Regions from separate parts of the Bacillus tequilensis genome, predicted to be linked through region 1. Evidence: riboswitches for the same ligand, from Rfam matches in the RefSeq annotation. Region 1 holds a riboswitch; the other holds the start of a gene.
What was found. Region 1 has a riboswitch for lysine ahead of G4P54_RS17145 (amino acid permease). Riboswitches for the same ligand answer to the same signal wherever they lie in the genome.
Positions count from the first base shown of each region.

Region 1 (16,126 bases):
TTCAGGATAGGAAACGGTTCAGTGAGAGTACCTTTAACGATTATCAAAGAGAGCAGCAGCTGCTTGCGTCAATCATTGTAAAAAAGGCTTTCACACCGCTCAAACAGGCGGTCAAATTTCTTGCTTTTCTTGATATGAAACAGCTGTATCTGCAATTGTTTTCTGGCTGGGGAGGGAAATTCCAGCATGAGAAGACGGCGGAAATAGGAGAGCAGACCCGATCGGCATTTGCGGAAAATCAATTGCTCTATGAGGATGCGGCGCCGTTTCTTTATATGCAGGATTTGATGGAAGGCAGAAAGAAAAATACGAAGATCAAACATCTTTTTATCGACGAAGCTCAGGACTATTCGCCGTTTCAGATGGCGTACATGAGAAGCATTTTTCCGGCTGCCAGCATGACAGTGCTCGGTGATATCAATCAGTCGATCTATGCCCATGCCATAGATGGCGCAAAGCGTATGGATGCTTCTTTTGAAGGTGAGCCGGCTGAATATGTTCGCTTGAAGAGAACGTACAGATCGACAAGACAGATTGTCGAGTTAACAAAAGCGATGCTTCAGGACGGAGCGGACATTGAACCTTTTAACAGGAACGGGGAAGTCCCTCGCGTTTTTCAAACTGAAGGGCGTGAGGACCTTTGTCAAAAGCTTGTGAAAGAAATTGAGCGGCTCAAGCAGCAGGGGCATGAAACGATAGCCGTCATTTGCAAGACGGCGCGGCAGTGCATACAGGCGCATGCTCACATAAGCGAATATATAGATGTTCGGCTGATCCATAAAGAAAATCAAACATTCCAAAAGGGAGTTTGTGTTATCCCGGTGTATTTAGCAAAGGGTATTGAGTTTGACGCAGTACTTGTCTATGATGTGGCAGAAGAACATTATCAAACAGAGCACGACCGCAGGCTGTTATACACTGCCTGCACCCGTGCGATGCATACGCTGACAATGTTTTATACAGGTAAGGCAAGTCCGTTTGCAGCGGCTGTGCCGCCTCATTTATATCAAAATGCGGATTGAAGAGAAGGGATTCCTTCTCTTTTTTCTATTTAGGTGAAACTTTGCGGTTTTATCATTAGGATTATTAATAGTTATCATCATGTAAATATATTTTACTTAAACCTAGTATTCCGGTAAAGTTCAATTAGATGCAATTTTCGATCAGTTTATAACTTTGTGAGGTGGATACGTTGCAACTTCAGGTAATGAACAGTCCGTTTAATCAGGAGCAGGCAGAGCTCCTTAACCGCCTTCTGCCAACCTTGACCGAATCTCAGAAAATCTGGCTGAGCGGATATTTATCCGCGCAATCAGTTTCCGCCCAAGAAACTGTAGGGGTGACATCGGCTGTGTCTTCAGAAGCAGCGGCACCGTCCGTTTCAAAAGAAGTGACCGTTCTTTACGGTTCACAGACGGGAAACGCACAGGGGCTTGCAGAGAATGCCGGCAAGCAGCTTGAACAGCGCGGTTTTCAAGTGACCGTCTCATCCATGAGCGATTTTAAACCGAATCAGCTGAAGAAAATAAACAATCTTTTGATCGTCGTCAGTACGCACGGTGAAGGCGATCCTCCTGATAACGCGCTGTCGTTTCATGAATTTCTTCATGGAAGAAGGGCGCCTAAGCTTGAAGATCTTCGTTTTTCCGTTTTGGCGCTTGGTGACAGCTCGTACGAATTTTTCTGCCAGACAGGAAAAGAATTTGATCAGCGCTTAGAAGAACTCGGGGGAACTCGGATTTCTCCGCGCGTTGATTGCGATCTTGACTACGATGAGCCGGCAGCCGAATGGCTTGAGAGCGTACTAGAGGGTTTAAGTAAAGCGGGGGGCGGCAACGCCGCGCCTGCGCCGGCAGCTGCACCTCAAACCGGTGAGTCTTCCTATTCCAGAACAAACCCGTTTCGGGCTGAAGTGTTAGAAAATCTGAATTTGAACGGCCGCGGATCAAATAAAGAAACACGCCATGTGGAGCTGTCTCTTGAAGGATCTGGCCTGACATACGAGCCTGGTGACAGCCTCGGCGTCTATCCGGAAAACGATCCGGAGCTTGTCGAGCTGCTGCTTAAGGAAATGAATTGGGACCCTGAAGAAATTGTGACGCTTAATAAGCAAGGCGATGTCCGTCCGCTGAAAGAAGCGCTGATTTCTTACTATGAGATTACCGTTCTCACAAAACCGCTTCTTGAACAGGCGGCCCAGCTGACGGGAAGCGCTGAGCTTAGAGAGCTTTTAGCCCCGGGGAACGAGGATCATGTAAAAGCATATATGGAAGGACGCGATGTCCTTGACCTTATTCGTGATTATGGCCCGTTCAGCGTATCGGCGCAGGAGTTTGTCTCGATTTTGCGAAAAATGCCGGCGCGCCTCTATTCGATTGCGAGCAGTTTATCCGCAAATCCGGATGAGGTGCATGTAACGATCGGCGCAGTCCGCTATGATGCGCACGGCCGTGAACGAAAAGGCGTCTGCTCGATTTTATGCGCGGAACGTCTGCAGCCGGGAGATACACTTCCGGTTTATGTTCAGCACAATCAAAACTTTAAGCTTCCGAAAGATCCAGAAACACCGATTATCATGGTCGGCCCAGGGACAGGCGTCGCGCCGTTCCGTTCCTTTATGCAGGAGCGTGAGGAGTCTGGAGCGGAAGGAAAAGCATGGATGTTCTTTGGCGATCAGCACTTTGTCACGGACTTCCTTTACCAGACAGAGTGGCAGAAGTGGCTCAAAGACGGTGTGCTGACAAAAATGGATGTAGCGTTCTCACGTGATACGGAAGAAAAAGTGTATGTGCAGCACCGCATGCTTGAACAGAGCGCAGAATTGTTCGAATGGCTTCAAGACGGTGCGGCTGTATATATTTGCGGTGATGAAAAGCATATGGCGCATGACGTCCACAACACATTGCTTGACATTATAGAGAAGGAAGGCAATATGAGCCGCGAAGAAGCGGAAGCTTATCTTGCCGATATGCAGCAGCAAAAACGCTATCAGCGTGATGTATACTGATTTGACTTGAAAGGAGTTTTTCAACATGGTGACCAAAATCTTAAAAGCACCGGACGGCCCTCCAAGTGATGTTGAACGCATTAAAGAAGAAAGTGATTATTTGCGAGGCACACTGAAAGAAGTCATGCAGGATCGGATCAGTTCCGGAATTCCGGATGATGACAACCGTCTGATGAAACACCACGGCAGTTATTTGCAGGATGACCGCGACCTCCGCAATGAACGCCAAAAGCAAAAGCTTGAACCGGCATATCAGTTCATGCTGCGCGTGCGTATGCCAGGAGGGGTTTCAACGCCTGAGCAATGGCTGGTCATGGATGACCTTTCTCAGAAATACGGGAACGGCACACTAAAATTGACGACACGTGAAACGTTCCAAATGCACGGCATTCTGAAATGGAACATGAAAAAAACCATTCAGACGATCCACTCAGCTCTTTTGGATACGATCGCAGCCTGCGGAGACGTAAACCGTAACGTCATGTGCGCATCAAATCCTTATCAGTCTGAAATTCATTCAGAGGTATACGAGTGGTCTAAAAAATTAAGTGATGATCTGCTGCCGCGTACGAGAGCATATCACGAAATTTGGCTTGATGAGGAAAGAGTGGCCGGCACGCCGGAGGAAGAAGTCGAGCCAATGTACGGGCCGCTCTATCTGCCTCGGAAATTTAAAATCGGTATTGCCGTTCCGCCGTCTAATGATATTGACGTCTTTTCACAAGATCTCGGATTCATTGCGATTGTCGAAAATGGCAAGCTGATCGGTTTTAACGTGGCCATCGGCGGCGGTATGGGAATGACGCATGGCGACACAGCGACTTACCCGCAATTAGCCAAGGTCATCGGATTCTGCCGGCCTGAGCAAATGTATGACGTTGCTGAAAAAACGATTACGATTCAGCGCGATTACGGAAACCGTTCTGTCCGCAAAAATGCGCGGTTTAAATACACGGTTGACCGCCTCGGTTTAGATACCGTAAAAGAAGAATTGGAAAACCGTCTCGGCTGGAGCCTGGAAGAAGCGAAGCCGTATCATTTCGATCATAACGGCGACCGCTACGGCTGGGTGGAAGGCATTGAGGATAAATGGCATTTCACGCTGTTTGTCGAAGGCGGCCGTATAACGGATTACGATGATTATAAGCTGATGACAGGTTTGCGGGAAATCGCCAAAGTTCATACAGGTGAGTTCCGTCTGACAGCCAATCAGAACTTGATTATCGCGAACGTCTCAAGTGAGAAAAAAGCTGAAATCAGCGCGTTAATCGAGCAATACGGACTAACTGACGGAAAGCATCATTCAGCGCTCCGCCGCAGCTCTATGGCGTGCGTCGCTCTTCCGACCTGCGGATTGGCAATGGCTGAAGCGGAACGTTATTTGCCGACCCTTTTGGATAAGATTGAAGAGATTATTGACGAAAACGGCCTTCGTGAACAGGAAATCACCATTCGCATGACAGGGTGCCCGAACGGGTGTGCACGCCATGCGCTCGGTGAGATCGGATTTATCGGAAAGGCGCCGGGCAAATATAACATGTATCTAGGCGCGGCATTTGATGGAAGCCGTTTAAGCAAAATGTACCGTGAAAACATCGGTGAAGCAGAGATTTTAAGCGAGCTGCGCGTCCTTCTTTCCCGCTATGCGAAAGAACGCGAGGAAGGCGAGCACTTCGGTGACTTTGTCATCCGAGCCGGTATCATGAAAGCAACGACTGATGGCACGAATTTTCATAATTGATACAGTAAGTCGAGAGGCAGGGAATAGCTCCCTGTCTCTTTTTTCTGTAATTTGCTCTGCGGCAAAAAAGTTCACTATGAGCATATCATGAGAAATAATACCCTAAAAAGGGTACTATAAAAGAAGATAAGTATAGCGAATCACATTCGGCATGAAAGGCCATCCCAGCCTCCGCTTCTTTTACACAAGCAGATCCATGGGCACTACAAACACAACAACGAAGGAGGTCATGCATTTGGACATATTTTTAGTTGTTCTTGTTTTATTAACGATTATTGCGATATCCAATATCGTGAACCGTTTTATTCCATTTATTCCGGTGCCTCTGATTCAAGTGGCGCTTGGAATAGTAGCAGCCTCGTTTCCACAGGGGCTTCATTTTGAATTAAACACCGAATTGTTTTTTGTTCTGTTTATCGCGCCTCTTCTATTTAATGATGGAAAGAGGACACCGCGGGCGGAGCTTTGGAATTTAAGAGCCCCGATTTTATTGCTTGCACTCGGTCTTGTATTTGCGACTGTGATTGTTGGAGGCTACACGATTCACTGGATGATTCCTGGTATTCCGCTGGCAGCGGCATTTGGACTTGCGGCCATTCTTTCACCGACTGATGTCGTCGCTGTCAGCGCATTATCAGGAAGAGTGAAAATGCCAAAAGGAATTCTTCGCCTGCTTGAAGGGGAGGGGCTGATGAATGACGCATCAGGTCTGGTGGCCTTTAAATTTGCGATTGCGGCAGCTGTGACCGGTGCATTTTCATTAGCGCATGCGGCCGTCAGCTTTGTCTTTATTTCTCTCGGAGGCTTGCTGTGCGGGGTTGTCATTTCGTTCTTGATTATTCGTTTTCGTCTCTTACTGCGCCGTCTTGGTATGCAGGATGTCACGATGCATATGCTGATTCAAATTCTGACACCGTTCGTGATTTATTTGGGAGCGGAAGAAATTGGCGTTTCGGGCATTTTAGCCGTTGTGGCTGGAGGGATCACCCATGCGGTTGAACAGGATCGTCTGGAATCAACGATGGTCAAACTGCAAATCGTCTCATCAAGTACGTGGAACATTATTTTATTTATTTTGAATGGTCTGGTTTTCGTAATCCTCGGGACCCAGATTCCGGACGTCATTTCTGTCATTTTTAACGACACCGCCATCAGCAACATGAAGGTGATCGGTTATATCCTAGTCATTACATTTACGTTAATGCTCCTCAGATTTCTGTGGGTGCTGTTCTTCTGGAACGGCAAGTGGTTCTTTAATAAGGATCAAAACATCTATAAACCGGGGCTTCGTTCGACGCTGTTAATTTCGATTTCCGGTGTGCGTGGAGCAGTAACGCTTGCGGGTTCTTTCTCTATTCCGTATTTTCTGGAAGACGGCACACCGTTTCCGGAAAGAAATCTGATTCTCTTTTTAGCAGCCGGCGTCATTTTATGCACCCTTGTCATTGCCGCCGTTGTCCTGCCGATTCTGACTGAAAAAGAAGAAGAGGACGAGGAACGAAATAAGAAGCTGCTGACGGCGAGACGTAAATTGATCAAAACAGCTCTCCAAACGATTAAAGAGGATATGAATGAGACGAACAAAACGGCCTCTCTTGCGGTCATAGCTGAATACAATGAAAAAATGAAAAATCTTCGTTTTCAGCAATATACATCGACTAATCGTATCAAAAAACATGAGCGAAAGATTCGTGCGCAAGGGGTTAAGGCTGAGCAAGAGGCACTGATGAAAATGCTGGAGCGGGGAGATATTCCGGAAGAAACGGCAAATGCGCTGCAAGAACGATTTAATGAATTGGAACTTTTGTATGCCAACCCGTTTAAAGTCGGATTATCAAAAACAAGGCTCAAGCGGCTGATGTATTGGATCTTCTTCGGCGAACATAAAAAGCCGGAGATGTCGATTTTAAATGAAGTTGGATTGATACGGGCAACGAGAGTGAAAACGGCGAAAGCAGCGATAGAATACTTGGAAAAACATAAGACGGAAGAACATAAAGAAGTGTTTGTATCTGCCATTTCGTTTTATAGACAGTTAATTTTCAGGCTGGAGCACAGCTATCATGAGCTGAAATCAAACGCCCATTTTGAAAATCAGAAGCTGGAAGTGAAGCTGAAGGCTGTACAGGCGATCAGAAACGAAATTCAAACGCTCTTTGAGGAGCGGGAAATATCCAGGGACATCTCCCATGAGCTTCGCCAATACATTAATGATGTAGAAGCCGCCATGCTTGAAGGCGGCGAATAGATGCAGGAAAAAAGCTGGCGCCAAAACGCCAGCTTTTTTCTTATTAAGGACGATGAAATTCGACGGTGCTGCCATCCCGGTCGAACCAGCCTCTGAAGGCCCAGTTGATCCAGCCGCCATCCCCTTTGTTTGTAAAGGTTCCGTCTTCAAATACCCAAATGCCGTACGTAATGCCGTCATAAACGGCTGAGCCGTAAAATTGCACACCGTTTAAGTGATCCTCATATTCCTGGCTCAAATTAAACACCATGACGTTGTATTTTTGGCCGGACGCGTAGAAGGAAGACTCCATGAGGTTTTTCACAAACCCATCTCGGTTCTGTGCGGATTTAATGGCGTCGGAAATCTGATTGGCGATGCCAAGCACATCAAGGTCTACATTGAGACCGACCTCAGTCGCAGATGCTCGGGCTGTTGTGGTCTGCGAGATCTTTGGAGCTGGTTTTTCTTCAGCGGAAGCAAAGGATAGAGGGGCAATGGTCAAAGCGGCACCAAGCGCAAGTGTCATTGGGATACGAATACGTTTCAAGTTGTTTCCTCCTTTGTTTTTTTGGTTACACCCATCGATTACCCTGCTTATTTTCTTCTTAATCTCAATTTTGTTAAAATAGGAAAAAAATAGTACGTCGGTTTGCATGTGCTGTGAAAAAAGCAGCACAAGAGGGCTTTAAGCGTATTATTGGTATCGGCTTGAAGGAGTGTGAGATAATATAAAATGCTTACATTTCAATGAAAGGGTGGATGTTCAAGTGCCAAAAAGTTTAAAAGATACTGTAAAGCTACATAACGGAGTGGAAATGCCTTGGTTCGGCCTTGGTGTTTTTAAAGTAGAAAACGGAAGTGAAGCGACTGAATCAGTGAAAGCGGCGATTAAAAACGGCTATCGCAGCATCGATACAGCGGCTGTCTACCAAAATGAAGAAGGCGTTGGCATCGGGATTAAAGAATCCGGTGTGGCAAGAGAAGAGCTGTTCATTACATCAAAAGTATGGAATGAAGATCAAGGCTATGAAACAACGCTTGCTGCCTTTGAAAAAAGCCTGGAAAGACTTCAGCTTGATTACTTAGATCTCTATTTAATTCACTGGCCTGGCAAGGATAAATATAAAGATACGTGGCGCGCGCTAGAAAAGCTGTATAAAGACGGCAAAATCCGCGCCATCGGTGTCAGCAACTTCCAGGTTCATCATTTGGAAGAGCTGTTGAAGGATGCCGAAATCAAACCGATGGTGAACCAAGTGGAATTTCACCCTCGTCTCACACAAAAAGAAGTAAGAGATTACTGCAAAGCGAACGGCATCCAAATGGAAGCATGGTCTCCGCTTATGCAGGGACAGCTTTTGGATAACGAAGTGATTGCACAGATTGCAGAAAAACACAATAAATCTGTGGCTCAAGTCATCTTGCGTTGGGATCTTCAGCACGAAGTGATCACAATTCCAAAATCCATTAAAGAACACCGCATTATCGAAAACGCTGATATTTTTGATTTCGAATTGTCTCAGGAAGACATGGACAAAATCGACGCGTTAAATAAAGATGAGCGTGTCGGTCCAGATCCGGACGAACTCTTGTTTTAATTAAAAACTCCCCGTACAGGGGAGTTTTTTTAGTGTGTCTTTTTCTGAATAAATAACAGCATCACAAAGGATATGACAACAATACAGACGACCCACGCCCAGGCAAGGGTATTGTTGCCGGAATCCAATGCGACGTAAATAGCCGTCGGCAGCGTTTGCGTAACACCGGGGATGTTCCCTGCAAACATCAGTGTTGCGCCAAATTCTCCGAGCGCCCGCGCGAGGCTGAGGATGCTTCCGGTCAGCAATGAAGGATAGGCGAGCGGGACGGAAATATAGATAAATACCTTCCACCTGCTTGCGCCGTCTACCATGGCCGCGCCCTGTATATCGGGATCAATGTCAGCAAATCCGGTTTTGGCTGATTGATACATAAGCGGAAAAGCCACAACAGCCGAGGCGATCACAGCGGCCCACCAAGTGAAAATGACAGGCTGCTGAAAGAGCCATTCAATCGCTTGTCCGATGAAACTGTGCTTTCCGAATATAACAATCAAGATAAAACCGACAACTGTAGGCGGAAGAACGAGCGGAAGCATAAAAAATGTTTCGAGCACCGTTTTTCCGAAAAATGATGCCCGGGACATCCATGCTCCAGCCAATGTGCCGAGAATAATGACAGCAATACCGGCAGCTGCCGCCACCTGAAAGGAAAGCATAACAGGTGTGAAAAACTCTGAAGCGCTTATGCTACTTGGCAGTAAAGCCATATTTCTCAAATACTTTCATTGCTTCATCAGATTGCAGGTAATCGTAAAATTCCTTCGCTTCCTTACGGTGTTTTGTATCTTTTACAATCCCTAACGGATAGACAATCGGGCTGTGTGTATCTGCTTTTGCCTCGTCAATGATGTTGACCTTTTTAGAAATCAGTGCATCAGTTTTATAAACAACGCCTGCGTCTACATTGCCGGTTTCAACATAAGAAAGAACTTGGCGAACGTCTTTCCCGTAAACGATCTTATCCTTCACTTTGTCCCATAGAGACAGCTTTGTCAGCGATTCTTTCCCATAGGCCCCCGCCGGTACGGATTCCGGCGTGCCGAGGGCGATTTTTTCTGAATCAGCCAGATTGCTGAAGCCAGTCACAGGCGAATCTTCGTTTTTCGGTACGATCAGCACAATTTCATTGCCGACTAAATCAGTGCTGTCTTTTTTTGCGATATCCCCGTCATCCACCAGCTTTTGAAATTTATCCTCAGCGGCTGAGAAGAACAGATCTGCTCCTGCTCCTTGTGAAATCTGCTTTTGCAAGGCGCCGGATGAGCCATAGTTGTCTTGGATTGTCATGTTTTGATGTTCTTTTTCAAAATTCTTTTGGATTTCCTCAAGCGCATCTTGGGCGCTGGCGGCAGCTGAGATGGTTAACGTTACTTGTTTCTCGCTATCTGTTGAGGATTGGTTTGCAGAGCAGCCTGCTGCAAGCAGAAAAGCGGTTAAGGCTGCTGTTAACATGGAATACTTTCTAAACATGATTGCACCCCTTATAATTAGTTATAACTAATTATAACTGATTATGTTTGGTTTATGTGGGTTCTTTTGCATTGAAAAGGTATAATGAAATAGGAGAGTGATGATGATGAATGAAACCTCTTCCTATACGATAGAAGAAGTTGCAGGTTTGCTGAAGGTATCAAAGCTGACTGTTTATGATCTGATTAAAAAAGGCGTGCTGCCTGCTTACCGTGTCGGCAGGCAAATGCGTGTGGACGACGAAGATTTAAAGCAATATAAGACGAATATGAGAATGTCTCAGCCTATTGCTGCTGCTGAAGAGCCGAGAAAGCGGCAGGAGGCGGAGACAGACGGCAGATCGAATGTCATGATCAGCGGACAGGACATTTCGATGGATCTGCTCAGCAAGCATTTGGAGAATGCCATTCAGGAGACGCCGCTCCGCAAATATAAAGGAAGCTTAAACAGCCTGATTGATATGTTTCAAGGCAGATGCGACATTGTCAGCCTGCATTTGTACGATGCGGAAACGGGCCAATATAATGCACCTTATGTAAAACGGATTTTGTCAGGCGAACCATTTTGTCTCATCAACGCCGTTCTTCGCAAAGCAGGACTGTATGTGCAAAAAGGGAATCCGAAAAACATTCAAGGCTGGGAAGACTTAAAAAGAACTGATATCCGAATCATCAACAGAGAAAAAGGTTCTGGCGCAAGAGTGCTCCTTGATGAACAGCTTGGCTTGCTTGGTGTGAATTCGGCTGATGTAATGGGATACAGCGACATTGTGACCGATCATTACGCTGTCGCCTCACAAGTCTCAAGCGGACAGGCTGACGCGGGTATTGGAGCGCAGCACGCTGCACATATGGGCAGTGTAGATTTTATCCCGCTCATTGATGAACAATATGATATCGTCGTTTTGAAAAAACATGAACAGCTGCTGAAGGCTGTGAAGGAGATCTTGAACTCCGAGGAATATAAAGCGAATCTGTCTCATTTAAATGGCTATCAAACAAGGCTGACAGGCAAAGTGCTGCTGGAAACGTAAAAAATCCCTCTGGAAAGAGGGATTCTTTTATTCAGAAAACCTAAACAGGTCACCGTTTAAAATTTTATCAGAGAGAGACAGTTCTTCGTTTGCTTTCTCCTTAAAAGGAATACACGCATCCTGATCTTCCAGCACTTCGCCTGTTTTTTGGCTGTAGCACGTGTTTTTTGTGTATACATAGTCGTTCGTAATAAAGCTGCCGTTTCTCAGCACGGCGAATGGGGTGCGGTCATTTGACAGCAAATCATTGCCGAATTGAACATCGCCTTTTGTATCAATGCCGAGCAGATGCATCAGTGTCGGCCTGACATCGACCTGTCCTCCGGCATCAGAGATGATTTCCGGCTTTTGATCTGTTATTCCCGGGATATGTATAATCAACGGCACGCGCTGGAGCTGAATGTTGTCATACGGCGTGATTTCTTTTTTTCCTAAAAACTCGGCCATCGCCTCGTTATGGGCTTCTGAAATCCCGTAATGATCTCCCATAAATACAATCATCGAATTGTCGTATAAGCCTTCGTCCTTCAGTTTTTTGATGAAATGCTTCAATGCCTCATCTTCGTAGCGCACCGTGGTCACATAGCGGTTTAACAGGTTGCTGCTTGAATCAAATTCATCTATGAGCTGATCCTTTTCATCAATCTCAAACGGAAAATGATTCGTTAACGTGATGAAACTGCTGTAGAACGGCTGCGGCAGGCTTTTCAGCTTTCCGGCGGCCTGCTCTAAAAATTCCTTATCCTTTAAGCCCCAGTTTGTCGATGTGCCGGGAGTGACATGGAAATCATCAACATCAAAAAAACGGTCAATCCCAAATGTATCGTACATCACATCTCTGTTCCAAAATGTTTTATGGTTGGCGTGAAAGACGGCTGAATAATAATCATGTTGCTTGAGCGATTTGTACATCGTGTGAAATTGATGGTCGCTTTTCGTGAAAAAGACGGCTCCGCTAAGGGAAGGATACAGCGAGTTAGCGACGATGAATTCTGAATCAGATGTTTTGCCTTGTTCAGTTTGCTGATAGAAATAATCAAAGAAATAGCTTTTTTTGATCAGATCGTTCATAAACGGGGTAATTTCTTTTCCGTTTACCTTTTCATTCAGGACAAAGCTTTGGGTCGATTCAAGCGTCACAAAGATGACATTGCGCCCCTTTGCCAGCCCGAATTTGCTTTGGTCAGGCTTGCTGTAATCGGCCTCTGTGTAGTTTTTAACCGCAGTCATGCTGTCTTCATCTGCGAATGCTTTCGCGCTCATATTAACAGTCTGAGAAATCGTATCGTAGAGATGGAACTGAAACAGACCGATGCTTTTGACGAGCATTTCCCTGTCGAAGGAATGTGCCAAAAGCTTCGGCTGCTGTACTTCAGCAAGTGCCAAAGTGCATAAAATCATGCCGCAGGAAACTGCATAATACCGTTTGATCGTGCGGGGGGCGGCTTTTGTCCGCGGGTGTCTCTCTTTTCGGGCAAGCCATAAAAGAAAAAACAAATCCGCAAACAGGGCGATAAACAGAGGATTGAACAGCTCTTTTACACTGCTGCCCATATCGCTCATATTACTGGCCTGAAACAAAACCGGGATGGTGATAAAATCGATATAAAAGCCGTAAAAAATCGTGTTGGAGATCAAGATGACCGTCAGAACCAAATTGGCAATCAGCAAAAAGACCTGCTGCTTGTTTTCTTTCAAAAGCAGGCCGATCCCGAATAAAGGAAGGATAAAGCTGAGCGGATTGATCAGCAGCATCACTTCTTCTAACAGAGAATCGGTCTGCAAATCAAAACCGAGTTTATAGATCGCATATGTTTTGATCCACATCAATACGATCGAAAAACATAAAAACCGCTGATTGTGAAAAAAGGTTCCTTTCATCAATATGACCCCTCACGTTTCTTGATCATCTGCATGAAATGCTTCTTATGTAAACCTACTAAAAACAGCCCGTTCAGACAAGTATTCGCATTCATGTTTAAAACATGCGTGCATGGAACAGCATATAAAAATAATAACATGAAGCGATTGTCAGGCCGGCCAGCACCAGCTGCTCAGAAAAACTGCCTGTCTTCATATATAAGGGGAGCCGTACGCGGATCGTTGAAGGGAACAATAATTTAATGCCGTTCACCGTCCAAGCGTCGAGAATCAAATGGCTCGCCATTCCGATCATCAGCCCGGTGGATATGTTTTGATTTGGAATATATGTTGTTGTGATCAAAAACATAATGAGCAGAAACAGCAGGCTGTGTGTAAAAGTTCGGTGGCCAAAAACAGAGCTGACCACTTTCGATAAAATAGGAAATCTTCTCCCTATTTTGCTTTGCGTATGGCAGATATCGGGTATCAAAGCCCCAACCGCGCCTGACGCAGCCATAAGCACTGGATCAAATCCATAATAATAAGCCGCTGCCGTACAAGAAGCGATGCCTCCCATGATGTGTGTTTTTCCAGTCATTTCACGCTTCTCCTTTTATCTTTTGCAAAAATCTCTGAATTACAAATATATCAAGAGAATGTATGTTTGATCAACAGGACTTTTGATGATAAAAATGTCGTGCATAATTTTTAAAGGAAAAAGGCATCTTAAACATGTACCTATTTTCTAAAAGAGGTGATTCGAATGGGTTTCTTTAATAAAGAAAAAGGAAAACGTTCTGATAAAGAAAAAAACGTAATCCAAGGAGCTCTTGAAGATGCTGGTTCAGCCCTAAAAGATGATCCGCTTCAAGAAGCTGTGCAAAAAAAGAAAAATAATTGATAACCACATGCGGATAGGGCCTTGCTCTATCCGTATTTTCCATCTGTTCCCTTTGACAGATCATTCTTTCTTTGATAACCTTCTGGGAGTAACTGAATATTTAAATCCTCACTCTTTCTCAGTGAGGTAGAGGTTGCGCGGATGATGAGTCACACATGCCAGGCTGACAGGAGCTGTTAAACATGTGTAAAAGGCATCAGCGCCGAAGTGTGGAGAAAGCCGATCCTTCTCTATGCTGGGACTGTATCTGAATAAGTGCAGGACTGCCGCGTGCTTTTTCGCGGAGGGCTATCCGGAGATCAAGGGTGTGTGTTTCTTTAAGCATGGACTTTTGTTCAGGCTTTTTTTGCGTTTATATGATCTCGGGGTCTGGTCCGTACAAAGAATCATGGAGGTACTGAAATGGAACAGACGAAAAAATGGGGTTTTTGGTTATTAACGGCGTTTGTCGTTGGAAATATGGTTGGATCAGGAATTTTCTCCTTGCCGAGCTCGCTTGCTTCAATCGCGAGTCCGTTCGGCGCTATATCCGCCTGGCTTTTGACAGGTGCCGGCGTGCTGATGATTGCACTTGTTTTCGGGCATTTGTCCATTCGCAAGCCTGAGCTGACAGCGGGGCCGCAAAGTTATGCAAGAGCGCTGTTCGCTGATCCGAAGAAAGGGAACGCCGCCGGTTTCACAATGGTGTGGGGCTACTGGGTGGCGAGCTGGATCAGTAACGTGGCGATCATTACGAGTCTCGCCGGTTACTTGACTTCGTTCTTCCCGATTTTGGTTGATAAACGTGAAATGTTTTCGATCGGCGGGCAAGAGGTGACACTCGGCCAATTGCTGACGTTTGCAGTATGTACGATCTTGTTATGGGGAACGCACACGATTCTTGTTGCAAGCATTAACGGTGCAAGTAAATTGAACTTTGTCACAACGCTTTCTAAAGTACTAGGCTTTGTCTTCTTTATCGTTGCTGGGTTGTTTGTGTTTCAAACGGCATTATTCGGTCATTTTTATTTCCCGATTCAAGGAGAAAACGGCACAAGCATTGGAATTGGCGGCCAGGTGCATAACGCCGCGATTTCTACACTGTGGGCGTTTGTCGGAATTGAATCGGCGGTAATCCTATCCGGCCGTGCGCGTTCTCAGCGTGATGTGAAACGTGCGACAATTACCGGGCTGCTGATTGCCTTAAGCATTTATATTATTGTCACTTTAATTACGATGGGTGTTCTGCCGCATGATAAGCTTGTCGGCTCTGAAAAACCGTTCGTTGATGTACTGTATGCGATTGTTGGAAACGCGGGAAGCGTAATTATGGCGCTTTTGGCTATCCTTTGCTTATTCGGAACGATGCTCGGCTGGATTTTGCTTGGCTCTGAGGTTCCATACCAAGCTGCTAAAGCAGGAGATTTCCCGGCATTCTTTGCGAAAACGAATAAAAAAGGAAGCCCGGTTAACGCATTAGTGATTACAAATGTGATGTCACAGGTCTTCATTTTCTCGGTTATTTCCCGGACAATAAGTGACGCATTTACATTTTTAACGACAGCGGCAACGCTTGCGTATCTCATTCCGTATTTGGTATCAGCGATCTACAGCTTGAAGCTTGTGATCAAGGGCGAAACGTATGACCAGCTGAAAGGCTCCCGTCTAAAAGACGGATTGATTGCGATTTTAGCATGTGTATACTCCTTGTTTGTTATCGTAACAGGCACAGCGGATTTAACAACATTTATTCTCGGCATCGGTTTATTCTTTGTCGGCTTGATCGTTTATCCATTTGTGATTAAAAAGTTCCAGAAAGAAAAACAAGCATAAAACAAAAAAGACACCTGAGCTTTGCCAGGTGTCTTTTTTATTGAAATAACAATGGCTGACAGAAAAGCTGAAATAGATAATCGCATACGCAAAAATGTTTTTTCAGCCTTTCCGGCAAATCAAACAGAATGAGCGCTAAGATGAATACCGAAAGCGCATGTATCGATCTGCTGATGAGACAGCTCCATATGAATAGTCTATGCGGCTTTTCGGTTTATTTTGTTAAGCTTTCCGTAATAAACTTCAGTTGGCCTTCTAATGAAATCGGGTCTGTGAAATAGAAGCCAATCGGGTCAATCTTATAGACATGGCCATTTTTAACGGCGCTAAGGTTCTTCCAAATAGAGCTGTCAAATACGCCGCCATCATCACCGCCTGATTGCCATGGGCCTGCGAAAATATAATCCCCGGCGAAGTCAGGGAGCTTTTCTAATGAAATACTTGTATATCCAGGGCCCTGGTCAATGG
Region 1 is NZ_CP048852.1:3,232,151-3,248,276, reverse strand. Features, by position in the region: gene helD (RNA polymerase recycling motor HelD) at 1-1,022, shown strand, start outside; gene G4P54_RS17200 (assimilatory sulfite reductase (NADPH) flavoprotein subunit) at 1,193-3,007, shown strand; gene cysI (assimilatory sulfite reductase (NADPH) hemoprotein subunit) at 3,033-4,748, shown strand; gene G4P54_RS17190 (Na+/H+ antiporter) at 4,984-6,996, shown strand; gene yvgO (stress response protein YvgO) at 7,040-7,525, opposite strand; gene pgoN (glyoxal/methylglyoxal reductase) at 7,746-8,576, shown strand; gene modB (molybdate ABC transporter permease subunit) at 8,606-9,295, opposite strand; gene modA (molybdate ABC transporter substrate-binding protein) at 9,267-10,049, opposite strand; gene G4P54_RS17165 (substrate-binding domain-containing protein) at 10,156-11,082, shown strand; gene G4P54_RS17160 (LTA synthase family protein) at 11,110-12,963, opposite strand; gene G4P54_RS17155 (metal-dependent hydrolase) at 13,061-13,543, opposite strand; gene sspJ (small acid-soluble spore protein SspJ) at 13,709-13,846, shown strand; lysine riboswitch at 13,966-14,145, shown strand; gene G4P54_RS17145 (amino acid permease) at 14,249-15,658, shown strand; gene G4P54_RS17140 (iron-hydroxamate ABC transporter substrate-binding protein) at 15,873-16,126, opposite strand, start outside.

Region 2 (16,126 bases), 510 kb from region 1:
GAAGGGTCAGAAGCAGCGGTATTTGAGCATGTGTTCGCTGATATCGGCGATGAACAGTCGATTGAGCAAAGCTTAAGTACGTTTTCATCCCATATGGTGAACATTGTCGGCATTTTAGAACAGGTCAATGAAAACAGCCTTGTGCTTTTCGATGAGCTGGGCGCAGGGACAGACCCGCAGGAGGGGGCGGCCCTCGCCATGAGCATTTTGGATGACGTGCACCGCACCAATGCAAGAGTGTTAGCTACGACGCATTATCCTGAATTAAAGGCATACGGCTATAACAGAGAAGGCGTTATGAATGCCAGCGTCGAATTTGACATCGAAACACTGTCGCCGACCTATAAACTTTTAATTGGTGTACCGGGACGAAGCAACGCCTTCGAAATTTCAAAACGCCTTGGGCTCCCTGACCATATCATCGGGCAGGCGAAGTCAGAAATGACGGCAGAGCATAACGAAGTCGATACGATGATCGCGTCGCTGGAACAAAGCAAAAAACGTGCGGAAGAAGAGCTTTCTGAGACAGAATCAATCAGAAAAGAAGCAGAAAAGCTGCATAAAGAGCTCCAGCAGCAAATCATTGAGCTTAACAGCAAAAAAGACAAAATGCTTGAAGAGGCAGAACAGCAGGCTGCTGAAAAAGTAAAAGCGGCAACGAAAGAAGCCGAGGACATTATTCATGAATTGCGATCCATAAAAGAAGAGCACAAATCCTTTAAGGACCACGAGCTGATCAACGCGAAGAAACGGTTAGAAGGCGCAATGCCGGCTTTTGAAAAGTCCAAGAAACCGGAAAAACCGAAAACGCAAAAACGCGAGCTGAAGCCAGGTGATGAGGTGAAAGTTCTCACCTTCGGGCAGAAAGGAACGCTGCTCGAAAAAACCGGCGGCAATGAATGGAATGTTCAGATCGGCATTTTAAAAATGAAAGTCAAAGAAAAAGATTTGGAGTTTATGAAATCAGCTCCGGAACCAAAAAAAGAAAAAATCATTACGGCGGTCAAGGGAAAGGACTACCATGTATCGCTTGAACTTGACCTTCGCGGCGAACGCTATGAAAATGCCCTAAGCCGTGTTGAAAAATACTTGGATGATGCAGTGTTAGCCGGATATCCAAGAGTGTCAATCATCCACGGAAAAGGAACCGGCGCTTTACGAAAAGGCGTACAGGATCTTCTGAAAAACCACCGCAGCGTCAAAAGCTCCCGTTTCGGTGAAGCGGGCGAGGGAGGATCAGGCGTTACGGTTGTTGAACTAAAATAAAAGGGAGTATGACCATGAGTGATTTTTGGGAAAACGAGCTTGTGGAAATCGCGGCATACTACAGTGTCGCGGTTCTCTGCCTCGTCCTCTTTTTGACAGTGTTTGAGCTGGTGACGGCATATAAAAACTGGGAAGAGATTCAAAAAGGAAATCTTGCGGTGGCAATGGCGACCGGCGGAAAAATTTTAGGAATCGCAAACGTATTTCAGCATTCCATCTCCCAGCACAATTCTCTGCTGCAAATGATTGGCTGGGGCGTTTATGGGTTTGTCATGCTTCTGATCAGCTACTTTATTTTTGAGTTTTTGACTCCGCGGTTTAAAATTGATCAGGAAATCGAGAATGATAACCGGGCTGTCGGCTTTATTTCATTTGTCATTTCTGTCGGGCTTTCATTTGTGGTGGCAGCCGGAATATAAGGGGACGGAGAATAGATGGAAAAGCTTGCAAAAGTTCTGCTCGCCGCGGCGGGAATCTTTTTGTTAATTGGTCTTATATATCTGTTCGTATCATGAGAAAAAGAAAGATTTACCTTTCTTTTTCTTTTTTTTGCCGTCTATCTGCTATAATGATAGGGTGAAACTCTAAAATCGAAAGGGGAGGTTTTATGCAGTCTCAAAAACCGTGGCTTGCCGAGTATCCCGACGATATCCCGCATGAGCTTCCGTTGCCGAACAAAACCCTGCACTCCATCCTGACAGACTCCGCCGCACGATTCCCTGACAAAACCGCAATATCTTTTTATGGAAAAAAACTCACCTTTCATGACATTCTGACGGACGCTCTTAAACTCGCAGCTTTTTTGCAATCTAATGGCCTGCAAAAAGGAGACAGAGTGGCTGTTATGCTGCCCAATTGCCCGCAATCGGTCATTTCTTATTATGGCGTCTTGTTTGCCGGCGGCATCGTGGTGCAGACGAATCCGCTTTATACCGAGCGTGAGCTAGAATACCAGCTGAGAGATGCCGAGGCTAGCGTGATCATCACTTTAGATTTGCTTTTCCCGAAAGCAATAAAAATGAAAACGTTATCAATTGTTGATCAGGTTTTGATAACCAGTGTAAAAGACTATTTGCCTTTTCCGAAGAATATTCTCTACCCGCTGACGCAAAAACAAAACGTGCACATTGATTTTGAAAAAAAAGATCATATCCATACGTTCGCCTCCAGCATCAAGCAGGAAAAAATAGAACTGCTGACAATCCCGAAGATCGATTCTGAACATGATATTGCTGTTCTCCAGTATACCGGAGGAACGACAGGGGACCCAAAAGGAGTGATGCTCACGCACCAAAATATTTTAGCGAATACTGAAATGTGCGCCGCTTGGATGTACGATGTGAAGGAAGGCGCTGAAAAGGTGCTGGGGATCGTCCCGTTTTTTCATGTCTACGGACTGACGGCAGTGATGAATTATTCGATTAAACTAGGCTTCGAAATGATTCTTCTTCCTAAGTTTGATCCGCTCGAAACGCTCAAAATCATCGACAAACAAAAACCGACGCTCTTTCCGGGCGCACCAACAATATATATCGGCCTTTTGCATCATCCCGAACTGCAGCATTATGATCTGTCATCCATTAAAAGCTGTCTGAGCGGATCAGCCGCGCTGCCTGTGGAGGTAAAGCAGAAATTTGAAAAGGTGACCGGCGGAAAGCTTGTGGAAGGCTACGGCTTGTCTGAGGCATCTCCAGTGACACACGCCAATTTTATCTGGGGGAAAAACAAGCCGGGCAGTATCGGCTGTCCTTGGCCGGGTACTGACGCAGCGATTTATTCTGAAGAGACGGGTGAGCTTGCCGCCCCGTATGAGCATGGAGAAATCATTGTAAAAGGTCCGCAAGTCATGAAAGGGTATTGGAACAAACCGGAGGAAACCGCCGCTGTACTGAGAGAAGGCTGGCTGTTCACTGGAGATATGGGCTATATGGACAAAGAGGGATTTTTCTATATTGCCGACAGAAAGAAGGACATCATCATCGCCGGCGGCTATAATATTTACCCGCGTGAAGTAGAAGAGGTGCTTTATGAGCATGAAGCCGTTCAGGAAATTGTCGTTGCAGGTGTGCCCGATCCCTACAGAGGAGAAACAGTAAAAGCATTTATCGTGTTAAAGAAAGATGCAAAAGCCGATGCAGAGGAACTGGACGCTTTTGCGAGATCCCGCCTTGCTCCCTATAAAGTGCCGAAAGCCTATGAGTTCAGAAAAGAGCTGCCGAAAACGGCGGTCGGGAAAATTTTAAGAAGGCGTTTACTTGAAGAAAAAGCTGAAAATCACCCTATCAAATAACAAATGGCATAAGAAAAAGAGAACACTTGTGAATAAACTTGACAAAGCCGAAAATCCTTTTTATTATGAAAATATGAATGAATAGTCATTCATTTCTATGGGAAGGAACGATGAACATTGAAGCAAAAACGGCCAAAGTATATGCAGATTATTGATGCAGCAGTAGAAGTCATTGCGGAAAACGGCTACCACCAGTCACAGGTATCCAAAATCGCCAAACAAGCCGGAGTGGCGGACGGCACCATCTATCTTTATTTTAAGAACAAAGAAGACATCTTAATTTCTCTTTTTAAAGAAAAAATGGGTCAATTTATTGAGCGGATGGAAGAGGACATAAAAGAAAAGACAACAGCGAAAGAGAAACTAGCACTCGTGATTTCAAAGCATTTTTCCCTTTTAGCAGATGATCATAACCTTGCGATTGTCACTCAGCTTGAACTCCGCCAGTCAAATTTGGAGCTGCGCCAGAAAATCAATGAAGTATTAAAAGGCTATATGAATATTTTGGATAATATTTTGACAGAAGGCATACAATCAGGCGAATTAAAAGAAGGCCTTGATGTCCGCCTCGCCCGGCAGATGATTTTCGGCACGATTGATGAAACCGTGACAACTTGGGTGATGAATGACCAAAAGTACGATCTCGCTGCCTTGTCAGACAGCGTTTTAGAATTGTTGGTGTCCGGAATTCACAATAAGTAAAGGGGTTCTGTCCTATGAATGCAATATCTCTGGCAGTTGATCAATTTGTGGCAGTCTTGACGATTCACAATCCGCCGGCAAATGCGCTTTCCAGCCGGATATTAGAAGAGCTGTCCGCCTGTCTTGATCAATGTGAGACAGATGCAGGCGTACGAAGCATGATCATTCACGGTGAGGGAAGATTTTTCTCAGCCGGCGCTGATATTAAAGAATTTACTTCCCTTAAAGGCAATGAGGATTCCTCACTGCTGGCTGAGCGAGGCCAGCAGCTGATGGAAAGAATAGAAGGCTTCCCAAAACCGATTATCGCGGCGATACATGGTGCTGCTCTTGGCGGCGGATTGGAGCTTGCGATGGCTTGTCATATCAGAATCGCGGCAGAAGACGCCAAGCTGGGGCTCCCGGAGCTTAACCTCGGTATTATACCGGGTTTTGCGGGGACACAGCGTCTGCCAAGATATATCGGTACAGCCAAAGCGCTAGAGCTCATTGGCTCTGGAGAACCGATATCCGGAAAAGAAGCGCTTGATCTCGGACTTGTGTCCATTGGAGCAAAGGATGAAGCAGAAGTGCTTGAAAAAGCAAAAGCACTTGCCGCTAAGTTTGCGGAAAAAAGCCCGCAAACGCTGGCATCTCTGCTTGAGCTTCTTTATTCCAACAAGGTGTATTCCTATGAAGGCAGCTTAAAGCTTGAAGCAAAACGGTTTGGAGAAGCATTTGAGTCAGAGGACGCCAAAGAAGGCATCCAGGCATTTCTCGAAAAAAGAAAGCCTCAGTTCAAAGGCGAATAAAAGGGGATATGATCATGAATCTATTTGTACTGATGAAACGGACGTTTGACACAGAAGAAAAAATCGTCATTGAAGCAGGAAAGATTCAGGATGATGGAGCGGAATGGGTCATTAATCCATACGACGAGTACGCGATAGAAGAAGCCATCCAGCTGAAGGAAAAGCACGGCGGAACGATCACTGCCGTCACTGCCGGCGGCGAAGAAGCGGAGAAGGAATTGCGTACGGCGCTTGCCATGGGATGTGACCAAGCCGTTTTAATCAACATAGAAGATGATCTCGAAGAACCCGACCAATATTCCATTTCTCAAGTGTTATACCACTACATGAAGGATCAGGAGTTTGATTTGATTCTCGGCGGAAATGTAGCCATCGACGGAGGATCAGGACAAGTGGCCCCTCGGCTTGCCGAGCTTCTGGACATTCCGTGCATCACAACGATCACAAAACTCGAAATCAACGGCACTGATGCGGAAGCGGAAAGGGACGTCGAAGGGGATGTTGAAAAAATCAAAACGACACTCCCATTGCTTGTCACGGCTCAGCAGGGCTTGAACGAACCGCGCTATCCATCTCTTCCGGGAATTATGAAGGCCAAGAAAAAACCGCTTGAAGAGCTTGAGCTTGATGATCTCGGCCTTGACGAAGAGGATGCTGAGCCAAAGCTGAAAACTATTGAACGTTTTCTGCCGCCGAAAAAAGAGGCAGGGAAGCTTCTCAAAGGCGAACCTGCCGAACAGGCAAAAGAGCTCGTCTCATTGCTCCGCAGCGAAGCTAAAGTTATTTAAAGCTTGGACATTCAAAGAAACAGGGGGATGTTAGAATGGGAAAAAAAGTGATCGTACTCGGAGAAGTTCGCGACGGAGAATTGCGGAATGTCACCTTTGAAGCAATAGCTGCGGGAAGAACCATTTCAGACGATGGAGAAGTCGTCGGCGTTCTGATCGGAGAAAACGTACAAAACACCGCACAGGAGCTTATCCATTACGGAGCCGATAAAGTTCTCACAGCCGAGGATCCGAAGCTGAAAGCATACACCGCAGACGGATACAGCCAGGTTATGAGGGCCATTATTAACCAAGAAAAACCTGATTCGGTCATATGCGGGCACACGGCAATGGGCAAGGATCTTTCACCGAAGCTTGCCGCCCGGCTGCAAACAGGTTTAATTTCTGATGTTACCGATGTAAGCGTTACTGGAGAAAATGTCGTATTTACAAGACCGATTTACTCGGGAAAAGCGTTTGAACGTGTCATTTCAACCGATCCGATGATTTTTGCAACGATTCGCCCCAATAATATTCAGGCTTCAGAAAAAGATGCCGGCAGGTCGGGAAGTATCGAAAGCGTTGATGTTTCTCTTACTGACCTCCGCACCGTTGTTCAGGAGGTCGTGAAAAAAACAGCGGACGGCGTTGATCTCTCTGAAGCAAAAATTATCGTTGCGGGCGGCCGCGGAGTCAAAAGCAAGGAAGGATTTCAGCCGCTGCAGGAGCTTGCCGAGGTGCTGGGAGCCGCAGTCGGAGCTTCCCGCGGGGCGTGCGACGCCGACTATTGCGATTACGCTCTCCAAATCGGCCAGACCGGAAAAGTCGTCACCCCAGATTTGTACATTGCCTGCGGCATATCCGGCGCTATCCAGCATTTGGCCGGCATGTCAAACAGTAAGGTGATTGTCGCTATCAATAAAGATCCCGAAGCAGATATCTTTAAAATAGCGGATTACGGAATTGTAGGCGATTTATTTGAAGTCGTTCCGTTATTAAGTGAGGAATTCAAGCAATTAAATATACACTCATAGAGAAAACCCCGGACTGCTGAAGTTCGGGGTTTTTGTATGTGGAGATACATACGTACAAGTATAAAGTTCATGCAGGAAACGTCGTTGACATGTACGAACATATATAATAAAGTTTCTTTAAAAGCGCTTACATTCATGCTGACTCCTCAGGCAAAAGACAGATCGTAAATTTGACTGTGGTGCTTTTCATATCCGTATGAAAGGAATGGTCAGGCATGTCTGAACATCAAGCAGTAATCCAGACAGATATTGTAAAAGGAACCATTAACAAAAATATATACGGTCACTTTGCAGAGCATTTAGGAAGAGGGATTTATGAGGGCATCTGGGTTGGCGCGGATTCACACATTCCCAACATAAACGGCATACGAAAGGACGTGCTGGAAGCGCTCAAACAGCTGCATGTCCCCGTCCTCAGGTGGCCGGGCGGGTGCTTTGCGGACGAATACCATTGGGCAAACGGTGTCGGAGACCGTAAGACGATGCTTAACACACACTGGGGCGGAACCATTGAATCAAATGAATTCGGAACGCATGAATTTATGATGTTTTGCGAGCTGCTCGAATGCGAGCCGTACATTTGCGGCAATGTCGGAAGCGGAACCGTTCAGGAAATGGCGGAATGGATCGAGTATATGACCTTTAAAGAAGGCACGCCAATGTCAGACTGGAGAAAACAAAATGGAAGAGAGGAGCCCTGGAAGCTGAAATATTTCGGCGTGGGCAATGAAAACTGGGGGTGCGGCGGCAATATGCACCCTGAATACTACGCAGATTTGTACCGGCGTTTTCAAACCTATGTCCGCAATTACAGCGAAAATGACATATATAAAATTGCAGGCGGCGCAAATGTGGATGACTTTCATTGGACAGATGTGCTTATGAAAAAAGCCGCTGGCCTGATGGACGGATTGAGCCTTCATTATTACACGATTCCGGGTGATTTCTGGAAAGGCAAAGGATCAGCCACAGAGTTCACGGAGGATGAGTGGTTCATTACGATGAAAAAAGCCAAATATATCGATGAATTAATTCAAAAGCACGGCACCATTATGGACCGATACGATCCGGAGCAGCGGATCGGGCTGATTATTGATGAGTGGGGCACGTGGTTTGATCCTGAGCCAGGCACGAACCCCGGTTTCCTATATCAGCAAAATACCATTCGTGATGCGCTGGTGGCGGCTTCTCATTTCCACATCTTCCACAAGCATTGCCGCCGGGTGCAAATGACAAATATCGCCCAAACGGTCAACGTTCTTCAAGCGATGATTTTGACTGAGGGAGAGCGGATGCTTTTGACACCGACATACCATGTATTTGATATGTTTAAGGTACACCAGGACGCTTCACTTTTAGAGACTGAAACAACGTCTGCTGACTACGAATGGAAAGGGGAAACGCTGCCGCAAATCAGCATTTCGGCATCGAAACATCCAGAAGGCGATATCAACATCACGATCTGCAACATCGATCATCAAAACAAAGCGGAGGCTGAAATCGAGCTGAGAGGCCTTCACAAGATAACGGACCAATCTGGCGTCATACTCACGGCAGAAAAAATGAATGCGCATAACACGTTTGACGATCCTCATCACGTCAAACCGGAACCTTTCAGCCGATATACGCTTCAAAAAAACAAACTGAAAGTAAAGCTGCCGCCCATGTCGGTTGTTTTACTCACAGTGCGGGCGGATTCTTAATCGCGCGGGCGCCGGAGCTTCATGCCGGTGCTCTTTTTCATGTTTTAAAACAGCTCCGGGAGGGCATGGTAAAGGTAAATGACAGTGAAGAGGAGATGTTATCCTATGCTTCGTACCATTCTGATGATCATCGGGGCTATTGTAGTGATCGGGGCCATAATCAGATTTGTGTTTTAATAACGCTTACATATCCCATTCAATCCTAATAAACATGAGTAAACCGATTGTGACCAGGAAAAAATAATTTGTAAGCATTAAAATAGCGTGAACGAATGGGAGATGCTATACTAAAAATCATCATTTCACAATTGGAGGAATTCAATAATGGCTATCGTAAAAGCAACTGATCAATCTTTCTCAGCTGAAACAAGCGAAGGCGTCGTACTGGCAGACTTCTGGGCTCCTTGGTGCGGACCTTGCAAAATGATTGCACCTGTTCTTGAAGAAATGGATCAAGAAATGGGAGACAAACTGAAAATCGTAAAAATCGATGTGGACGAAAACCAAGAAACAGCCGGAAAATACGGCGTTATGAGCATCCCGACACTTCTTGTGTTAAAAGACGGAGAAGTTGTTGAAACTTCTGTCGGCTTCAAACCGAAAGAAGCGCTTCAAGAGCTTGTAAACAAACATCTTTAAGTTTCGGCTGCTTAAGCCAGAGCGATTCCGATTGAGGGATCGCTTTTTTTTATTCGCCAATCGTGAACATAGAGAAAAACAAACGTTCGTGTTAAACTGGAAACATAGGATTAAAACATAAGGAAGGGTACCATATGAACAAACAACTAAAAGAAAAACTAGCCCTCCTTCCCGATCAGCCGGGGTGTTATCTCATGAAGGACCGGCAGCAGACTGTAATCTACGTAGGAAAAGCAAAAGTGCTGAAAAACAGAGTGCGCTCCTATTTCACCGGTTCTCACGACGCGAAAACACAAAGGCTTGTGACGGAAATCGAGGATTTTGAATATATCGTGACGTCCTCCAATCTTGAAGCGCTGATTTTAGAAATGAACCTAATCAAAAAGCATGATCCAAAATACAATGTCATGCTCAAAGACGACAAAACCTATCCTTTCATAAAACTCACCCATGAACGTCACCCAAGGCTGATCGTCACCCGCAATGTCAAAAAAGACAAAGGGCGCTATTTCGGGCCGTACCCGAATGTACAGGCCGCAAGGGAAACAAAAAAACTGCTCGACCGTCTGTATCCTCTCAGAAAATGCTCCAAGCTGCCGGACAGAGTGTGCCTTTACTATCATCTCGGCCAATGTCTCGCTCCGTGTGTTAAGGACATTTCCGAAGAGACGAACAGAGAGCTGGTTGAGGGCATAACCCGTTTCTTAAAGGGCGGCTATAATGAGGTCAAAAAAGAGCTTGAAGAGAAAATGCATGAAGCTGCCGAGAATCTTGAGTTTGAGCGGGCAAAGGAGCTTCGTGATCAAATCGCCTATATTGAATCAACGATGGAAAAACAAAAAATGACGATGAACGATTTAGTCGACCGTGACGTATTCGCCTATGCGTATGATAAGGGCTGGATGTGCGTACAGGTCTTTTTCATCCGCCAAGGAAAGCTTATAGAACGAGATGTCAGCATGTTTCCTCTCTATCAGGAAGCAGATGAGGAGTTCCTTACGTTCATCGGGCAGTTCTATTCAAAAAACAACCATTTCCTTCCTAAGGAAATACTAGTGCCTGACAGCGTAGATCAATCTATGATTGAACAGCTGCTGGAAACAAACGTTCACCAGCCGAAGAAAGGCGCGAAAAAAGAACTGCTCATGCTGGCCCATAAAAACGCGAAAATCGCACTGAAAGAAAAATTCTCCTTAATCGAGCGGGATGAGGAACGTTCCATTGGGGCTGTGCAGAAACTCGGTGAAGCGTTGAATATTTATACGCCTCACAGAATTGAAGCATTTGATAACTCAAACATACAAGGGACAAATCCGGTTTCCGCGATGATCGTGTTTATGGACGGCAAACCGTACAAAAAGGAATACCGCAAATATAAAATCAAAACCGTTACAGGGCCGGATGATTACGGATCAATGAGAGAGGTGGTCAGAAGACGCTATACGAGAGTGCTTCGCGAAAACCTGCCGCTGCCCGATCTGATTATCATTGACGGAGGAAAAGGACAGATCAACGCCGCAAGAGATGTCATTGAAAACGAACTCGGCTTGGATATCCCAATTGCCGGTTTAGCGAAAGATGAAAAGCACAAAACCTCAAATTTACTCATCGGGGAGCCGTTGGAGACAGTGTATTTGGAACGAAACAGCCAGGAGTTTTACCTGCTGCAGCGCATTCAGGACGAAGTGCACCGGTTTGCAATCAGCTTTCACAGGCAAATCCGCGGAAAAAGCGCGTTTCAATCCGTGTTGGACGACATCCCCGGTATCGGCGAGAAAAGAAAGAAAATGCTGTTAAAGCATTTCGGTTCCGTTAAAAAAATGAAGGAAGCAAGCATTGAGGACATTCAAAAAGCAGGTGTTCCCCAAGCGGCGGCTCAGCTGCTTTACGACAAATTACAAAAATAATATTGTCCTTTTGAATAAGATCTGATAAAATGTGAACTAATTTCATAGTTAGATCGTGTTATATGGTGAAGATAGAGGTGCGAACTTCAAGAGTAAGCCTTTGGAGAAAGATGGATTCTGTGAAAAAGGCTGAAAGGGGAGCGTCGCCGAAGCAAATAAAACCCCATCGGAATTATTTGCTGGCCGTGCATTGAATAAATGTAAGGCTGTCAAGAAATCATTTTCTTGGAGGGCTATCTCGTTGTTCATAATCATTCATGATGATTACTTGATAAGCAATGAGAGCATTTCCTCTCATTGCTTTTTTTATTGTGGACAAAGCGCTCTTTCTTCTCACCCGCACGAACCAAAATGTAAAGGGTGGTAATACATGGGTCTTATCATACAAAAATTCGGAGGTACTTCCGTCGGCTCGGTCGAAAAAATCCAAAACGCAGCAAACCGCGCGATTGCAGAAAAACAGAAGGGCCATCAAGTCGTTGTTGTCGTTTCGGCTATGGGAAAATCCACTGACGAATTGGTCAGCCTTGCAAAAGCAATTTCTAGCGAGCCGAGCAAACGCGAAATGGACATGCTGCTGGCGACAGGCGAGCAGGTCACCATTTCCCTGCTTTCAATGGCGCTGCAGGAAAAAGGCTATGACGCTGTGTCTTACACTGGCTGGCAGGCGGGAATCCGCACGGAAGCCGTTCACGGAAACGCCAGAATTACAGATATCGACACTTCGGCTTTAGCAGACCAGCTTGAAGAAGGAAAGATTGTCATTGTCGCAGGATTCCAAGGCATGACAGAGGACTCTGAAATCACGACACTGGGCCGGGGCGGTTCAGACACAACAGCAGTCGCTTTGGCTGCCGCATTAAAAGCGGATAAATGTGACATATACACGGACGTGCCCGGAGTGTTTACAACTGATCCGCGCTATGTGAAATCAGCGAGAAAGCTTGCCGGCATCTCATACGATGAAATGCTTGAGCTTGCCAATTTAGGCGCCGGCGTCCTCCATCCGAGAGCCGTTGAATTCGCGAAGAATTACCAAGTGCCGTTAGAAGTGCGTTCAAGTACAGAACCAGAAGCGGGAACATTAATTGAGGAGGAATCATCCATGGAGCAAAATTTAATTGTCAGAGGCATTGCGTTTGAAGATCAAATCACAAGGGTAACCATTTACGGGCTGACGGGCGGCCTGACAACGTTGTCTACCATTTTTACAACACTGGCCAAAAGAAACATTAACGTTGATATCATTATCCAAACGCAAACCGGAGACAACCATACCGGAATTTCCTTCTCTGTCAAAACAGAAGACGCAGACCAAACCGTTGCAGTGCTTGAAGAATACAAAGGCGCGCTTGAATTCGAGAAAATCGAGACGGAAAGCAAATTGGCTAAAGTATCCATTGTCGGGTCTGGCATGGTATCAAATCCTGGTGTAGCGGCTGAAATGTTTGCTGTACTTGCGGAAAAGAACATTTTAATTAAAATGGTCAGTACATCTGAAATCAAAGTGTCAACCGTTGTAAGCGAAAATGACATGGTGAAAGCGGTCGAAGCGCTGCACGATGCATTTGAGCTTTCAAAACACCCTTCAGCTGTGTAATGACATCAAAAAGGCGGGACTATGCAGTCACCGCCTTTTTGTTTACACTGGGTCTTTCATATCCCATTTCACAGTCAGAACCACTTTATCGGCTCTCTTTTTCACTTGTTCGTATGATTCTGCAATCTGCTCATTCATCAATTGAATTTGTTCAGCGATAAAACCAGCCTCAAGCTGAAAGCAAGGCTCTTTCTGATATTTCAGCCGGTTGGAAATGATCGGCCCTTCAAGTTCAAATTCAAGCTCCTGTTTTTTAGTGCTTACGTTGGTGAGGGTTCCCCAGCCCGCTTCTTCAAAGAAGGCCGGAAATTCCTCCCATGATTCAAGAGGAAACTTACGGGCGAGATGTTTTCCTGCCCAATACATCATGGAAGAGTAATCTTGGCCAAGCATATCTGGGAGAACGATCTCTCGTATTAGTTCGTAGGCATAAGCGTTCATTTCAATTTCTTTAAGGCTGTCAATAGATGCTTCATATTTAGACTTCATATCTGTCTCCCCTCTCCTTCGTATATTATAGCTCAAACAGGGGGGAGGATTACAGAATGATCCTGTAATTCTAATGAAAAATTAAGCAGAAACATATATTAATAAAATAAAATTTTTCAATCAACTAATCAATTCGGAAAATTGCAATTTATGTACGCGTTTTCTTGACGCCCTTTTGAGGGAGGAGTAAAATGAAATTGTCAATAAATCTTAATAAAGTGCTTACAATTGAAAGAAGTGGGGGAAGAAATTTAGCACATTTCGCACTTATCAAACAGGGGGTAAAGTAATGTCTGGGAACAGAGAGTTTTATTTTCGAAGATTGCATTCCTTGCTTGGTGTCATACCGGTCGGCATCTTTCTTATTCAGCATTTAGTCGTCAACCAGTTTGCCGCAAGGGGCGCTGAAGCATTCAATAATGCTGCTCATTTTATGGATAGTCTGCCTTTCAGGTATGCCTTGGAAATTTTCATTATCTTTCTACCATTAATTTATCATGCAGTTTATGGTGTGTACATAGCGTTTACTGCAAAAAATAACGCAGGCCAATACAGCTATATGAGAAACTGGCTCTTCGTCCTGCAGCGTGTAACCGGTATTATCACCCTCATTTTTGTCAGCTGGCACGTGTGGGAAACCCGTATTGCCGCACAAATGGGCGCTGAGGTTAATTTCGACATGATGGCGAATATTTTGAGCTCTCCGGCTATGCTTGGCTTTTACATTGTCGGTGTTTTATCGACAATTTTCCACTTCTCGAACGGTTTATGGTCTTTCGCTGTTACATGGGGCATCACGGTAACGCCTCGTTCTCAAAGAATTTCGACGTACGTTACGCTGATTATTTTTGTTGCACTGTCTTACGTAGGCTTAAAAGCGATTTTTGCATTTGTATAAGAGTACTAGATTAACAGAGGGAGAGGGGCTATCATGAGTCAATCAAGCATTATCGTAGTCGGCGGGGGTCTTGCGGGCCTTATGGCGACAATTAAAGCAGCGGAATCAGGAATGGCGGTTAAGCTGTTTTCCATCGTTCCTGTCAAACGTTCTCATTCGGTTTGTGCCCAAGGCGGCATAAACGGAGCGGTCAATACAAAAGGGGAAGGTGACTCTCCGTGGGAACATTTTGATGACACTGTATACGGAGGCGACTTTCTGGCCAACCAGCCGCCGGTCAAAGCGATGTGTGAAGCGGCACCTTCTATCATCCACTTACTAGACCGGATGGGCGTCATGTTTAACCGGACGCCTGAAGGGCTGCTGGATTTCCGCCGATTCGGGGGTACACAGCATCACAGAACAGCCTATGCGGGTGCGACGACGGGACAGCAGCTGCTTTACGCACTGGACGAGCAAGTGCGCAGATACGAAGTTGCGGGATTAGTCACAAAATACGAAGGCTGGGAATTCCTTGGCGCCGTATTGGATGATGACAGAACCTGCCGCGGAATTGTGGCGCAAAACCTGACAAACATGCAAATTGAATCCTTCCGTTCTGACGCTGTCATTATGGCGACGGGCGGACCGGGAATCATTTTTGGGAAATCGACTAACTCCATGATTAATACAGGATCTGCTGCGTCAATCGTTTATCAGCAGGGAGCGTATTATGCAAACGGAGAATTCATTCAAATTCACCCGACAGCCATACCTGGCGATGACAAACTAAGGCTGATGAGTGAATCAGCGCGCGGTGAAGGCGGACGCGTGTGGACATATAAAGACGGTAAACCGTGGTATTTCCTTGAGGAAAAATACCCGGCTTATGGAAATCTGGTGCCGCGTGATATCGCGACACGTGAAATATTTGATGTGTGTGTGAACCAGAAGCTCGGCATCAATGGCGAAAACATGGTGTATCTCGATCTGTCTCATAAAGATCCGAAAGAGCTTGATATTAAGCTTGGCGGCATCATTGAGATTTATGAGAAATTCATGGGAGACGACCCGCGGAAGCTTCCGATGAAAATCTTCCCGGCGGTCCATTACTCTATGGGCGGTTTATGGGTGGATTATGATCAAATGACAAACATCCCGGGACTGTTTGCAGCTGGGGAATGTGATTACTCCATGCACGGCGGCAACCGTTTGGGAGCAAACTCCCTGCTTTCTGCGATTTACGGAGGAATGGTGGCCGGACCGAATGCAGTGAAATATGTAAACGGCTTAGAATCTTCAGCTGAAGACATGTCTTCCTCTTTATTCGACGCTCACGTCAAAAAAGAAGAAGAAAAATGGGCTGAGATGATGGCGATGGACGGGACCGAAAATGCCTATGTTCTTCACAGAGAGCTCGGTGAGTGGATGACGGCCAACGTCACGGTTGTCCGCCATAATGACAAGCTTTTGAAAACGGATGACAAAATCCAGGAATTAATGGAACGCTTTAAAAAGATCAACATCAATGACACGACAAAATGGAGCAATCAGGGAGCGATGTTCACGCGCCAGTTCTCGAATATGCTTCAGCTTGCTAGGGTGATTACCCTTGGCGCTTACAACCGCAATGAAAGCCGGGGCGCCCATTATAAACCGGATTATCCTGAACGTAATGATGATGAATGGCTCAAAACCACAATGGCTAAACATGTAAGCCCGTATGAAGCGCCGGAATTTGAGTATCAGGATGTCGATGTATCACTGATAACGCCTCGGAAACGGGATTACTCGAAGAAGAAGGTGGCGAAATAATCATGAGTGAACAAAAAACCATACGATTTATTATCACACGTCAAGATACAGCTGACAGCACGCCTTACGATGAGGAATTTGAGGTTCCATACCGCCCGAACCTGAACGTCATTTCCGCTCTGATGGAAATTCGCCGGAATCCGGTTAACGCGAAAGGTGAAAAGACAACCCCAGTCACATGGGATATGAACTGTCTTGAAGAAGTATGCGGCGCATGTTCAATGGTCATAAACGGGAAGCCCCGCC
Region 2 is NZ_CP048852.1:2,723,063-2,739,188, reverse strand. Features, by position in the region: gene G4P54_RS14605 (endonuclease MutS2) at 1-1,266, shown strand, start outside; gene G4P54_RS14600 (DUF350 domain-containing protein) at 1,281-1,685, shown strand; gene lcfA (long-chain-fatty-acid--CoA ligase LcfA) at 1,874-3,556, shown strand; gene fadR (fatty acid metabolism transcriptional regulator FadR) at 3,674-4,258, shown strand; gene G4P54_RS14585 (enoyl-CoA hydratase) at 4,273-5,049, shown strand; gene etfB (electron transfer flavoprotein subunit beta) at 5,064-5,837, shown strand; gene etfA (electron transfer flavoprotein subunit alpha) at 5,873-6,850, shown strand; gene abfB (alpha-L-arabinofuranosidase AbfB) at 7,066-8,553, shown strand; gene trxA (thioredoxin) at 8,878-9,192, shown strand; gene uvrC (excinuclease ABC subunit UvrC) at 9,327-11,099, shown strand; lysine riboswitch at 11,164-11,343, shown strand; gene G4P54_RS14555 (aspartate kinase) at 11,470-12,699, shown strand; gene G4P54_RS14550 (YslB family protein) at 12,742-13,188, opposite strand; gene sdhC (succinate dehydrogenase cytochrome B558) at 13,478-14,086, shown strand; gene sdhA (succinate dehydrogenase flavoprotein subunit) at 14,120-15,880, shown strand; gene sdhB (succinate dehydrogenase iron-sulfur subunit) at 15,883-16,126, shown strand, end outside.
Region 2: another riboswitch for lysine. It lies ahead of G4P54_RS14555 (aspartate kinase); the one in region 1 lies ahead of G4P54_RS17145 (amino acid permease).